2 linked regions of the Tistrella mobilis genome follow. The protein of the gene in region 1 interacts with the protein of each later gene in a pairwise test. Links are inferred from orthologs where the notes say so. Each region holds a gene or a part of one and is shown in the gene's direction. Other genes may lie near its edges.

Region 1 (6,118 bases):
CGGATCTGACGCTGGCCCATGCCGGCTGGTGCGCCCTGGCCGGCATCGCCCAGATCCTGGGAACCAACCTGCTGATCATGTCCTTCGGCGCCCGCGGCTTCGCGGTCGGCACGGTCTATTCCAAGGCCGAGACGGTGATCGTGGCCCTGGTCGGCTGGGCGGTGCTGGGCGAGGCGCTGGGCGCCACGGCATGGGCCGGCATCCTGGTCTGCATGGCCGGCGTGGTGGCGCTGGCCACTCGCGGCAATCGCGAGGGGCTGAAAGCACTGGCGCGCGGCGCCGGCGACCGGGCGGCGCTTTACGGGCTGGGGGCGGGCGCCATGTTCGCCGTCGCCTCGGTCTGCATCCGGGCGGGCGCGCTGGAGTTGGGGCAGGGCGATGCCTTCCCGCGGGCGATCGCGACGCTGGCGGTGATGAACTCGATCCAGGCCGTGTTGATGGGGGGCTGGCTGCTGGCGCGTGAGCCCGCCACCTTCACCGCCGTGTTCCGCACCTGGCGGAGTTCCTCGCTGGTGGGCCTGCTCAGCGTCACCGGCTCGGCCGGCTGGGCCTGGGCGATGACCCTGGAAACCGCGGCGCTGGTGCGCGCCTTCGGTCAGGTGGAACTGGTCTTCACCGTCATCATGGGCCGTCTGCTGCTGGGCGAGACGCCCAGGGCTGCCGACATCCCCGGAAGCCTGGCGGTGATCCTGGGCGTGCTGCTGGTGCTGCTGGCCTGAAGACGCTAGTCTTTGGGCCCATGAGCGACGCTGACGACATCACCCGGTTGACCGCCTTTTCCCTGGGCGCCGACGGGCCGGCCATCCGGCCGGCACCGGTGGACCGGCCATGGATGGACGCCACCCCCCAGGGCTTCGCCTATCGCTGCCTGCCGCTCGCCATCGCCAATGCCTGGGGGTGGGAGCTGCTGAACCCGGCCGGGTTCACCGCGGTCTGGACGGGGGACGAGGCGCCGGCAGGGGTGGTGGTGACGCCCGACGACCCCGCGGCGGCGGTGCCTGCGGTCGGGCATTTCGGATCGGGCATCCTGACCTTCCACGTCCCCTGGCTGTTTCGCACGGCACCCGAGGTGGCGCTGATGGTGCAGGGGCCGGTCAACCGGCCCAAGGATGCGATCGCGGCCCTTCAGGGGCTGGTGGAAACCGGCTGGTCGCCCTTCGGCTTCACCATGAACTGGCGCTTCACCCGCGTGAACACGCCGGTGCGGTTCGAGACGGGCGAGCCCTTCGCCGCCATCGTGCCGGTGCTGCCGGCGCTGCTTGAGGCGATGCGCCCCGAGATCCGCCCGATCGCGAGCGAACCCGACACCGAACGCGCCCACGCCGCCTTCGTCGCCGGCCGGTCGGCCTTCATCGAAGCCTTGGGTGACGAGGCCAGCAGTGAACGCCGGGTGGGGTGGCAGAAAGACTATTTCCGCGGCCGCACACCGGAAGGCGGCACGGCCGGGGCCCCCCATCGCACCCGGCTGAAACTCGCGCCCTTTATCCGGCGCGGGGATTGATCGGTCCGGCGCTGCGATCCGGCAATTAGGACAAGAAAGTTGCCCTGGTTTCGGGAAATCCGACACAAAACATCGGGATTTCGCATTTCTCCCTGGACACTGTGCTCGACCTGCGCATAAGGTCAATCACACTGTTATCGATCGGGTCTGAACCGGATCGGTCACGGAAAGCCGGAATACCCGGTCGACAAGCGTCGCGATGTCGGCCATCATGCGGTCAGACGTGGTCCATAAGATGCCACCATCCGTATGAGCCTTACGCGACGGCGGTGACGCACCGCCGGGACCAGACACCCACCAGGACCAGACAGCCGGGAACCCGGAAGCAGATGTACGACGATCCGCGCCACACCGCCATTGCCGCACGCCGCCGCGCCACCGCGCGGGCAGCGGTGATTGCACGTGCCGAGGCGCGGCGCGCGGAGCTGTTCCTGATGGCCTCCGGTGGCGTGATCGTCATCCTCCTTGGCCTTGCCCTTTCGCTTCGACTTATCGGCCCCTGAGCGCCGTACGGTCACTTGCGTAAACCGCGGGTGACACACGCTCAGGGGACAAGAGACAGATCCGCATGCCCGGCGCAGGATGCCGGTGCGTGCCGCTCCCGTCCGGGCCCATCCTCATCCGCATCGCCCGCGGCCCCGGCCCGTCTCTCTTCGAAGCAAGGCAGTTCCCGATGACCACCGAGACCAATCCCGCCCGTCAGCCGGTCGACACCACCCGTGCCGCCGAGGTCAATGCCGGTGACCGTGTCGTGATTTTCGACACCACGCTGCGCGACGGCGAGCAGTGCCCCGGCGCTTCCATGACGCTGGACGAGAAGCTGCGCGTCGCCGAGATGCTGGAGCGCCTGGGCGTCGACGTGATCGAGGCCGGTTTTGCCATCGCCTCGAACGGCGACTTCGAATCGGTCTACAAGATCGCCGAGCGCTCGCGTGAGGCGGTGATCTGCAGCCTGGCGCGCGCGAAGCATGCCGATATCGAGCGCGCGGCCGAGGCGCTGAAGCCGGCCCGCCGCCGCCGCATCCACACCTTCATCTCCACCAGCCCGCTGCACCGCAAGTTCAAGCTGAACATGGACGAGGCGCAGGTGCTGGAGGCGATCGCCGACAGCGTCTCCTTCGCGCGCCGCTTCACCGACGACGTCGAATGGTCCTGCGAAGACGGCACCCGTACCGAGCCTGAATTCCTGTACCGGGCCATCGAGGTGGCGATCGCCAACGGTGCCACCACCATCAACGTGCCCGATACCGTGGGCTATACCATGCCCGAGGAATATATCGGCCTGATCCGCGCGATCCGGAACAATGTGCCGAACATCGACAAGGCGATCCTGTCGGCGCATTGCCATAACGATCTGGGGCTGGCGGTGGCGAACTCGCTGGCTGCGGTTTCGGCGGGGGCCCGTCAGGTGGAATGCACCGTCAACGGCATCGGCGAGCGCGCGGGCAATGCGGCGCTGGAAGAGATCGTGATGGCGATGCGCACCCGCGCCGATCTGATGGGTGTGGGCACCGGCATTGACACCACCCTGATCACCCAGGCCTCGCAGCTGGTCTCGTCGGTCACCGGCTTCCCGATCCAGTACAACAAGTCGATCGTGGGCCGGAACGCCTTCGCGCATGAAAGCGGCATCCATCAGGACGGCATGCTGAAGAATGCCCAGACCTACGAGATCATGACCCCGGAATCGGTGGGCGTGAACAAGTCGTCGCTGGTGATGGGCAAGCATTCCGGCCGCCATGCCTTCAAGACCAAGCTGAAGGAGCTGGGTTTCGAGCTGGGCGACAACGCGCTGGAAGATGCGTTCCGTCGCTTCAAGGACCTGGCCGACCGCAAGAAGACCGTGTTCGACGATGATCTGGTCGCCCTGGTCTCCGATGGCGCCGGGCATGAGGGTGAAAGCCTGAAGCTGACTGCGCTGTCCGTGGCCTGCGGCATCGGCGTCGACCATGTCGCGACCATCACCATCGAGCAGAACGGCGTTGCCCGCTCTGCCAGCGCCGGCGGCAACGGCCCGGTGGATGCGGCTTTCAACGCCATCGGTCAGGCGATCCCGCACGAGGCGGTGCTCCAGCTCTACCAGGTTCATGCCGTGACCGAAGGCACCGATGCCCAGGCGCGCGTGACCGTACGTCTCGGCGCCCGCGGCCGCAGCCATGGCGGTATCGGCGCCGATCCCGACACCGTGGTCGCCTCGGCCAGCGCCTATGTGAACGCCCTCGCCAAACTGCTGGAGAAGGCGGCGGATGCACCGGAAGAGGCGGCGGATCCGTCGATCCGCAGCGCCGCCATCTGATCACGCCCGACTTTCCCGTTTCGGCGCCCCCGCCGGACACGACGCCCGCCCGGGAACGGCCCCGCCCGTTCCCTGTGCGGGCGTCGTCGCGTTCGATGCGCCGACACCGAATTGACGGTTTCAATGCGGTGCGGTTTGTGGCGTAATCTCGCCGCGTTCGCCCCCGTCCGTCCCAGAGTGCGCAGACCCTTGCGCGCAGCCCGGACGGTGGCCGGGGCGCAGGCTTCGACGCCGCCGGCGCACCCCCGGTCCGGGCACTGACAGTCAGATCCAGCGAGCAAAGCCAGCTACATGTTTTCGAGCCTCCTCGGCATTCTCTCGGCCGACATGGCCATCGACCTCGGCACCGCCAACACGCTCGTCTACGTGAAGGGCCGGGGTATCGTGCTCAACGAGCCGTCGGTGGTTGCGATCATGAACGTCAAGGGCAAGAAGCAGGTCCTCGCCGTGGGCGAAGAGGCCAAGCTGATGCTCGGCCGCACACCCGGCAATATCGAAGCGATCCGCCCGCTGCGTGACGGCGTGATCGCGGATTTCGAAGTTGCCGAAGAGATGATCAAGCACTTCATCCGCAAGGTGCACAACCGTCGCACCTTTGCGAGCCCGCAGATCATCGTCTGCGTGCCCTCGGGTTCGACCGCGGTGGAGCGTCGCGCCATTCAGGAATCGGCCGAAAGCGCGGGTGCGCGCCGGGTGTTCCTGATCGAAGAGCCGATGGCCGCCGCGATCGGTGCCGGCCTGCCGGTCACCGAGCCCACCGGTTCGATGGTGGTCGATATCGGCGGCGGCACCACCGAGGTGGCGGTGCTGTCGTTGGGCGGCATCGTCTATTCGCGGTCGGTGCGCGTGGGCGGCGACAAGATGGACGAGGCGATCATCGCCTATATCCGCCGCAATCATAACCTGCTGATCGGCGAATCGAGCGCCGAGCGGATCAAGACCGAGGTGGGTTCCGCCTGCCCGCCGGCCGATGGCGACGGCAAGGTGCTGCAGATCAAGGGGCGCGACCTGATGCACGGCGTGCCGCGCGAGATCGTGATCACCGAGCGCCAGATCGCCGAAAGCCTGGCCGAGCCGGTGGGGCAGATCGTCGAGTCGGTGAAGGTGGCGCTGGAACATACCGCCCCCGAACTCGCCGCCGACATCGTCGACAAGGGCATCGTGCTGACCGGTGGCGGGGCGCTGCTCGGCAATCTGGATCTGGTGCTGCGCAATGCGACCGGCCTGCCGGTCTCGATCGCCGATGACCCGCTCTCCTGCGTGGCGCTGGGCACCGGCCGGGCGCTCGAAGAGATGAAGAAGCTCAAGCACGTTCTCTACGAGCAGTACTGACCGGCGACCTGCCTGTGGGTACCCGCTTCTCAAGGTCTTTCCGGGGACGCGCGCCCCATGCCCGCAATCCGGGAAGACCTGCCCTGCGGTCATGATGATGTCCGGACCATGGCGTCCCGGCCGTCGTCATGTCATGCTTGAAGGCCAGTCCAGCCCCTCAGCCTTGGGGAGTACGCTCCGGTGAAGCCGCTCGGATACGGCCGCGCCGTGGCTCAGCCACTCAGACAGCTCGCCCATCGCTTCGCTTTCGGAGCGCTGGTGGTGGGGTCCGTCGGCCTGATGATCGCGACGCGTTTCGACGTCGTGCCCGTCACCGATCTGCGGACCGCCATCGCCGACGCCTCGATGCCGGCGCTGGAATTGTTCTCGCGCCCGGTCGCCAGCCTGACCGGGCTGACCGACCGGATCGGCACCCTGACCGATCTTGCCGCCGAGAATGCCCGGCTGACCGAACAGAACGAGCGCCTGCGCCATTGGGAGCAGGTGGCACTCAGGCTTGCGGCCGAGAATACGGCCCTGCGCCGGCAGCTGGGCGTGGTGCCAGACCCGGAACAGCGCTTCCTGTCGGCCCGGATTCTGGCCGATACCGGCGGGCCCTTCGTGCGCACCCTGCTGATTTCCGCCGGTGCCCGCGACGGCATGGCCCGCGACGGCATCGCCGTCACCTCGGCCGGTCTGGTCGGGCGCGTGATCCAAGTGGGCGAGACCTCGTCGCGTCTGCTGCTGCTCTCGGACCTGAACAGCCGCGTGCCGGTGACGGTGGAAACCCCGGACGGGGCCGCCCAGCGGGCCATACTGGCCGGCGACAATTCGCCGCGCCCGGCGCTTGCCTATCTGCCGCCGCATGTGGTGCCCGATGTGGGCGCGCGGGTGGTGACCTCGGGCGAGGGCGGCATCTTTCCGCCCGGGCTTGCCGTCGGCCGGGTGATCTCGGTCGAGGAGGGCCAGATCCGGGTCGAACCCTTCGTGGACTGGCGGCGGCTGGATTT
Region 2 (4,575 bases), 2.4 Mb from region 1 along the record:
GGTGCCGAGATCGCCGATGTCCTGGTCTCTGCCACCGCGGTCGACCGGGCCGGGCGCATCCACGAGGTGCCGGCCGGGGCGCTGGGGCTCAGCTATCGCCACTCGGCCGCACCGGCCGACTGGATCTTCACCGCTGCCCGTCTGCGCGGCCGGCCGGGTGATCCGGCCCGGATCCGGGCGCGGATGGACGAGATCAGGGCAAAGCGCGAGGAAAGCCAGCCGGTCCGGTCCCGCACCGGCGGCAGCACCTTCCGCAACCCCGAAGGCGCCAGGGCCTGGGAACTGATCGACCGGGCCGGCTGCCGGGGATTGCAGATCGGTGCCGCTCAGGTGTCGGAGCGGCACTGCAATTTCCTCATCAACACCGGCGGGGCCACGGCGGCCGAGATCGAGGCGTTGGGCGAGGAGGTGCGTGCACGGGTGCGGGCCACTTCGGGCATCGAACTGACCTGGGAAATCCGTCGCATCGGCCGCCCGGCCGGCGCGGTGCCCGGCGCAATCACGGACGAAAGCAGGAGCGAGGCATGACCACGCAGCATGTGGCGGTACTGATGGGCGGCATGTCGGCGGAACGCGAGGTTTCGCTGACCAGCGGCCGCGCCTGTGCCGAGGCGCTGCGCGGCGAGGGCTATCGGGTGACCGAGATCGATGCCGGTGCCGATCTGGGGGCCAGGCTGGCCGAGATCCGCCCGGATGTCGTGTTCAACGCCCTGCATGGCCGTTTCGGCGAGGATGGCTGCGTGCAGGGGGTGATGAACCTGATGCGGCTGCCCTATACCCATTCCGGCCTGCTCGCCTCTGCCATCGCCATGGACAAGCCGGTTGCCAAGCGGCTCTACGCCGCCGCCGGCCTGCCGGTGGCCGAAGACCGGGTGATGCATATCGACGAGATCGGCCGCGAACACCCGATGCCCGTTCCCTATGTGCTGAAGCCCGCCCAGGAGGGATCGAGTGTCGGCGTGCGCATCGTGCGCGACGAGAGTGAGACCCCGCTCGGCAACCGCAGCTGGACCCACGGGCCCGTGGTCCTGGTGGAACGCTACATTCCCGGCCGCGAGCTGACCGTCGGCGTGATGGACGGCAAGGCGCTGGGGCTGACCGAGATCCGGCCGGTTCAGAACTTCTACGACTACGAGGCCAAGTACACCGATGGCCGCGCGGTGCATCTGGTTCCGGCCCCGGTGCCGGAAGAACTGGCCGCGCGGGCGAAGGAGATCGCCGAGACGGCCCATCGGGCGCTCGGCTGCCGCGGTGTCAGCCGCGCCGATCTTCGCTGGGACGATACGAAGCCCGGCACCGAGGGGCTGATCCTGCTGGAAGTGAACACCCAGCCGGGCATGACGCCGCTCTCGCTGGTCCCCGAACAGGCCGCCGCCGCGGGGATCGCGTTCGGACCTTTGGTCAGATGGATGGTGGAGCACGCCGCATGCGACGCCTGAGCACCGAAGACATCCGCGTCAAGCGGGTCACCACCCATGGCTTCGAAGGCGCGGAGGAAGCAGCCGCCCTGGCGGAAGCCTTGCGTCGTCGCCGGCGTCGGCCGAAATGGCTGCGGCCCGCGGCCATCTGGGGGCGCAGGCTGGGGGTACTGGCGCTGGTCGGCGGCGCCGGCTGGTGGCTGTGGTCGTCCGGCACCGCGGAGACGGCGGCGGATGGTGTTCATGATTTTGCGGTGGTCCAGGCCGGCCATCTCGGGCTGGCGGTGAAGGAAATCTACCTGGAAGGCCGGTACGAAACGAAGCCCGGACAGGTACTTGGGGCAATGGCTGTTGACCAGGGCACGCCGATGCTGGCGCTGGATCTCGATCAGATGCGCCTCAGGCTGGAACAGCTGCCCTGGGTGGAGCGCGCCTCGATCGAACGGCGCTGGCCGGACACGCTTTATGTCCGCATCCGCGAACGTCAGGCGGCGGCCCTCTGGCAGGTCGGCGAGGGGCATATCCTGGTCGACCGCAAGGGCGCGCTGATCGAAGGCGTGGATGTCGGCCGCTTCGCCCATCTGCCGGTGGTGGTGGGCGACGACGCCCCGCAGCTGGTGGCGCAGCTGCTGGATCTGGTCGAGACCGCCCCCGATCTGGCTGATCGTTTCGTGGCCGGGGTGCGGGTCGGTGGCCGGCGCTGGGATGTGCATCTGAAGGACGGCGTGGTGGTGCGCCTGCCGGCCAGGGATGCAGTGGAGGCCTGGAAGCGCCTCGCCGAGGTGGAGCGCGATCACGGCATCCTCGAAAAGGCGATCACCTCGGTCGACCTCAGGATCGCCGGCCAGTTCGCGGTCAGGCTGACGGATGCGGCAGCCCTGACCGAGCGGATGAAGCCGGTGGTCAAGCGCCCGCCGGGGGTGGCTGCGACCGGCCCCGGTCTCGACGCCTGACGATCTGACGACGAAGAAGACGACGGACTCCGAACGGCCCCAAGGGCCACTCAGTGTGTATCGCACAAGCGGGAAGGTGGGAAAACATGGCGAAGGGGCGCGGCGGCCTGATTGCGGCACTCGACATCGGCACCACCAAAGTGGTGTGCTTCATCGCCGAAGGTGACGGCCATGGCCGCTGGCGCGTCCGCGGCATCGGCCATCAGGCGGCGCGCGGCCTGCGCGCCGGGCTGATCGTCGACATGGTACAGGCCGAGGCCTCGATTCTGGCGGCGGTCCATGCGGCCGAGCAGATGTCGGGGGAGACCATCGAACGGGTGGTCGTGGCACTGCCGTCGACGGTGATGTCGAGCCATCTGATCGATCTGGAGGTCGAAATCGCCGGCCATGCCGTGGCCGATGCCGATATCCGCCGGATCTATGCCGAGGGCCGTCGCATGTTTCTGGGCGACGACCGGGCCGTGATGCATGCCCTGCCGGTCGATCATTCGATCGACGATGCCGGCGGCATCCGCGATCCGCGCGGCATGTATGGCGAGCGGTTGGGCGTCAGCATGCATGTGGTGACCGCTCAGTCGAGCCCGTGGCGCAATCTGGAGCTGTGCATCGCCCGTTGCCATCTGGAGATCGAGGCGGTCGTCGCCTCGCCCTTCGCCGCCGGCCTCGCCTGCCTGGTGGAGGACGAGCGCAACATGGGCACCACCGTGGTCGACATGGGCGGGGGCACCACCACCATGGCCGTGTTCTTCAACGGCAGCCTGATCCATGTCGACGGTTTCGGCGTCGGCGGCCTGCATGTCACCCGCGACATCGCCCAGGTGCTGGAGACGCCGCTGGTCCATGCCGAGCGGATGAAGACGCTGTACGGATCGGCGATCGCAACCCCGTCGGATGCCCGTGAACTGATCGAACTGCCCCGGGTGGGGGAGCCCGATGGCGTCCAGAACGTTCCGCGTTCGCTTCTGGTCAACATCGTCCGCCCCCGGGTCGAGGAGACCCTGGAGCTGATCCGCGAGCGCCTTGAGAAGAGCGGCCTTGCCGAGGTCGGCGCCAAGCGCGTGGTGCTGACCGGCGGGGCGTCGCAGCTGCAGGGCCTGCGCGAACTCGCGGGCCGGGTTCTGGGCCGCCAGGTCCGGCTCGGCCGGCCGATCGCGGCCTCGGGAGAACTGGAACAGTCCGGCGGCGCCGGCTTCTCGGTCGTCACCGGACTGATCGCCCATGCCGTGGCGGATTGGGGCGAGGTGGGCGAGCGCGATGCCGGACCGGATGCCGGCCGCGGCACCTTCGGCCGGCTGGGCCGCTGGCTGAAATCGAATTTCTGAAACCCTGAAGTTTCCCGTCCCCGTGTCGGCGATCGCGGCGGGGGCGGATCCAAGTCCGAGCGACCAGGAGGCAACACGTCATGTCCCTCAATCTCAGTATCCCCGACAGCATGCAGCTGACCCCGCGGATCACCGTGGTCGGTGTGGGCGGCGCCGGCGGCAACGCCGTCAACAACATGATCAACGCGCAGCTGGAAGGCGTGGAGTTCATCGTCTGCAACACCGATGCGCAGGCGCTGAACCAGAGCCAGGCCGAACGCCGCATCCAGCTGGGCCAGATGATCACCCATGGCCTGGGTGCGGGTGCGCGCCCCGAGGTCGGCCGCGCCGCCGCCCAGGAGACCATGGAAGAGATCTCCGAATATCTGGACGGCAGCCATATGGTGTTCGTCACCGCCGGCATGGGCGGCGGCACCGGCACCGGCGCGGCGCCGGTCATCGCCCAGATCGCGCGCGAGAAGGGCATTCTGACCGTCGGCGTGGTCACCAAGCCCTTCCACTTCGAAGGCACCCGCCGCATGCGGCTGGCGGATTCGGGCATCGACGAGCTGCAGAAATATGTCGACACCCTGATCGTGATCCCGAACCAGAACCTGTTCCGGGTCGCCAACGAGCGCACGACCTTCGCCGATGCCTTCAAGATGGCCGACGACGTGCTCTATGCCGGCGTGCGCGGCGTGACCGACCTGATGGTCATGCCCGGCCTGATCAACCTGGACTTCGCCGACATCCGCACCGTGATGAGCGAGATGGGCAAGGCGATGATGGGCACCGGCGAGGCCGGCGGCGACAACCGCGCGATCGAGGCCGCCGAAGCCGCGATCTCGAACCCGCTGCTCGACGACGTGTCGATGAAGGGCGCGCGCGGCGTGCTGATCAACA

What was found. The genes of interacting proteins can lie anywhere in the genome.
Region 2: the proteins of P7L68_RS21850 (region 1) and ftsA interact in binary tests that used the Escherichia coli proteins (3 or more experiments, as listed by UniProt). The link is inferred for Tistrella mobilis from one-to-one orthologs.

Annotation. Positions count from the first base shown.
Region 1 is NZ_CP121017.1:3,616,483-3,622,600, reverse strand. The notes cover bases 3,154-6,108. They hold P7L68_RS21850 (rod shape-determining protein), read left to right. Parts: upstream 3,154-4,088; coding sequence 4,089-5,129; downstream 5,130-6,108. Other genes in these bases: mreC (rod shape-determining protein MreC), read left to right, coding at 5,310-6,108; P7L68_RS21855 (2-isopropylmalate synthase), read left to right, coding at 3,154-3,797. In the rest of the region: P7L68_RS21870 (EamA family transporter), read left to right, coding at 1-719; P7L68_RS21865 (DUF6065 family protein), read left to right, coding at 740-1,501; P7L68_RS21860 (hypothetical protein), read left to right, coding at 1,831-2,004; more of P7L68_RS21855, read left to right, coding at 2,175-3,153; more of mreC, read left to right, coding at 6,109-6,118. UniProt on the Escherichia coli protein: Forms membrane-associated dynamic filaments that are essential for cell shape determination. Acts by regulating cell wall synthesis and cell elongation, and thus cell shape.
Region 2 is NZ_CP121017.1:1,207,018-1,211,592, forward strand. Bases 1,725-4,575 are described here. They hold ftsA (cell division protein FtsA), read left to right. Parts: upstream 1,725-2,457; coding sequence 2,458-3,693; downstream 3,694-4,575. Other genes in these bases: P7L68_RS11280 (cell division protein FtsQ/DivIB), read left to right, coding at 1,725-2,371; ftsZ (cell division protein FtsZ), read left to right, coding at 3,774-4,575. Outside these bases: murB (UDP-N-acetylmuramate dehydrogenase), read left to right, coding at 1-528; P7L68_RS11275 (D-alanine--D-alanine ligase), read left to right, coding at 525-1,439; more of P7L68_RS11280, read left to right, coding at 1,427-1,724. UniProt on the Escherichia coli protein: Essential cell division protein that assists in the assembly of the Z ring. May serve as the principal membrane anchor for the Z ring.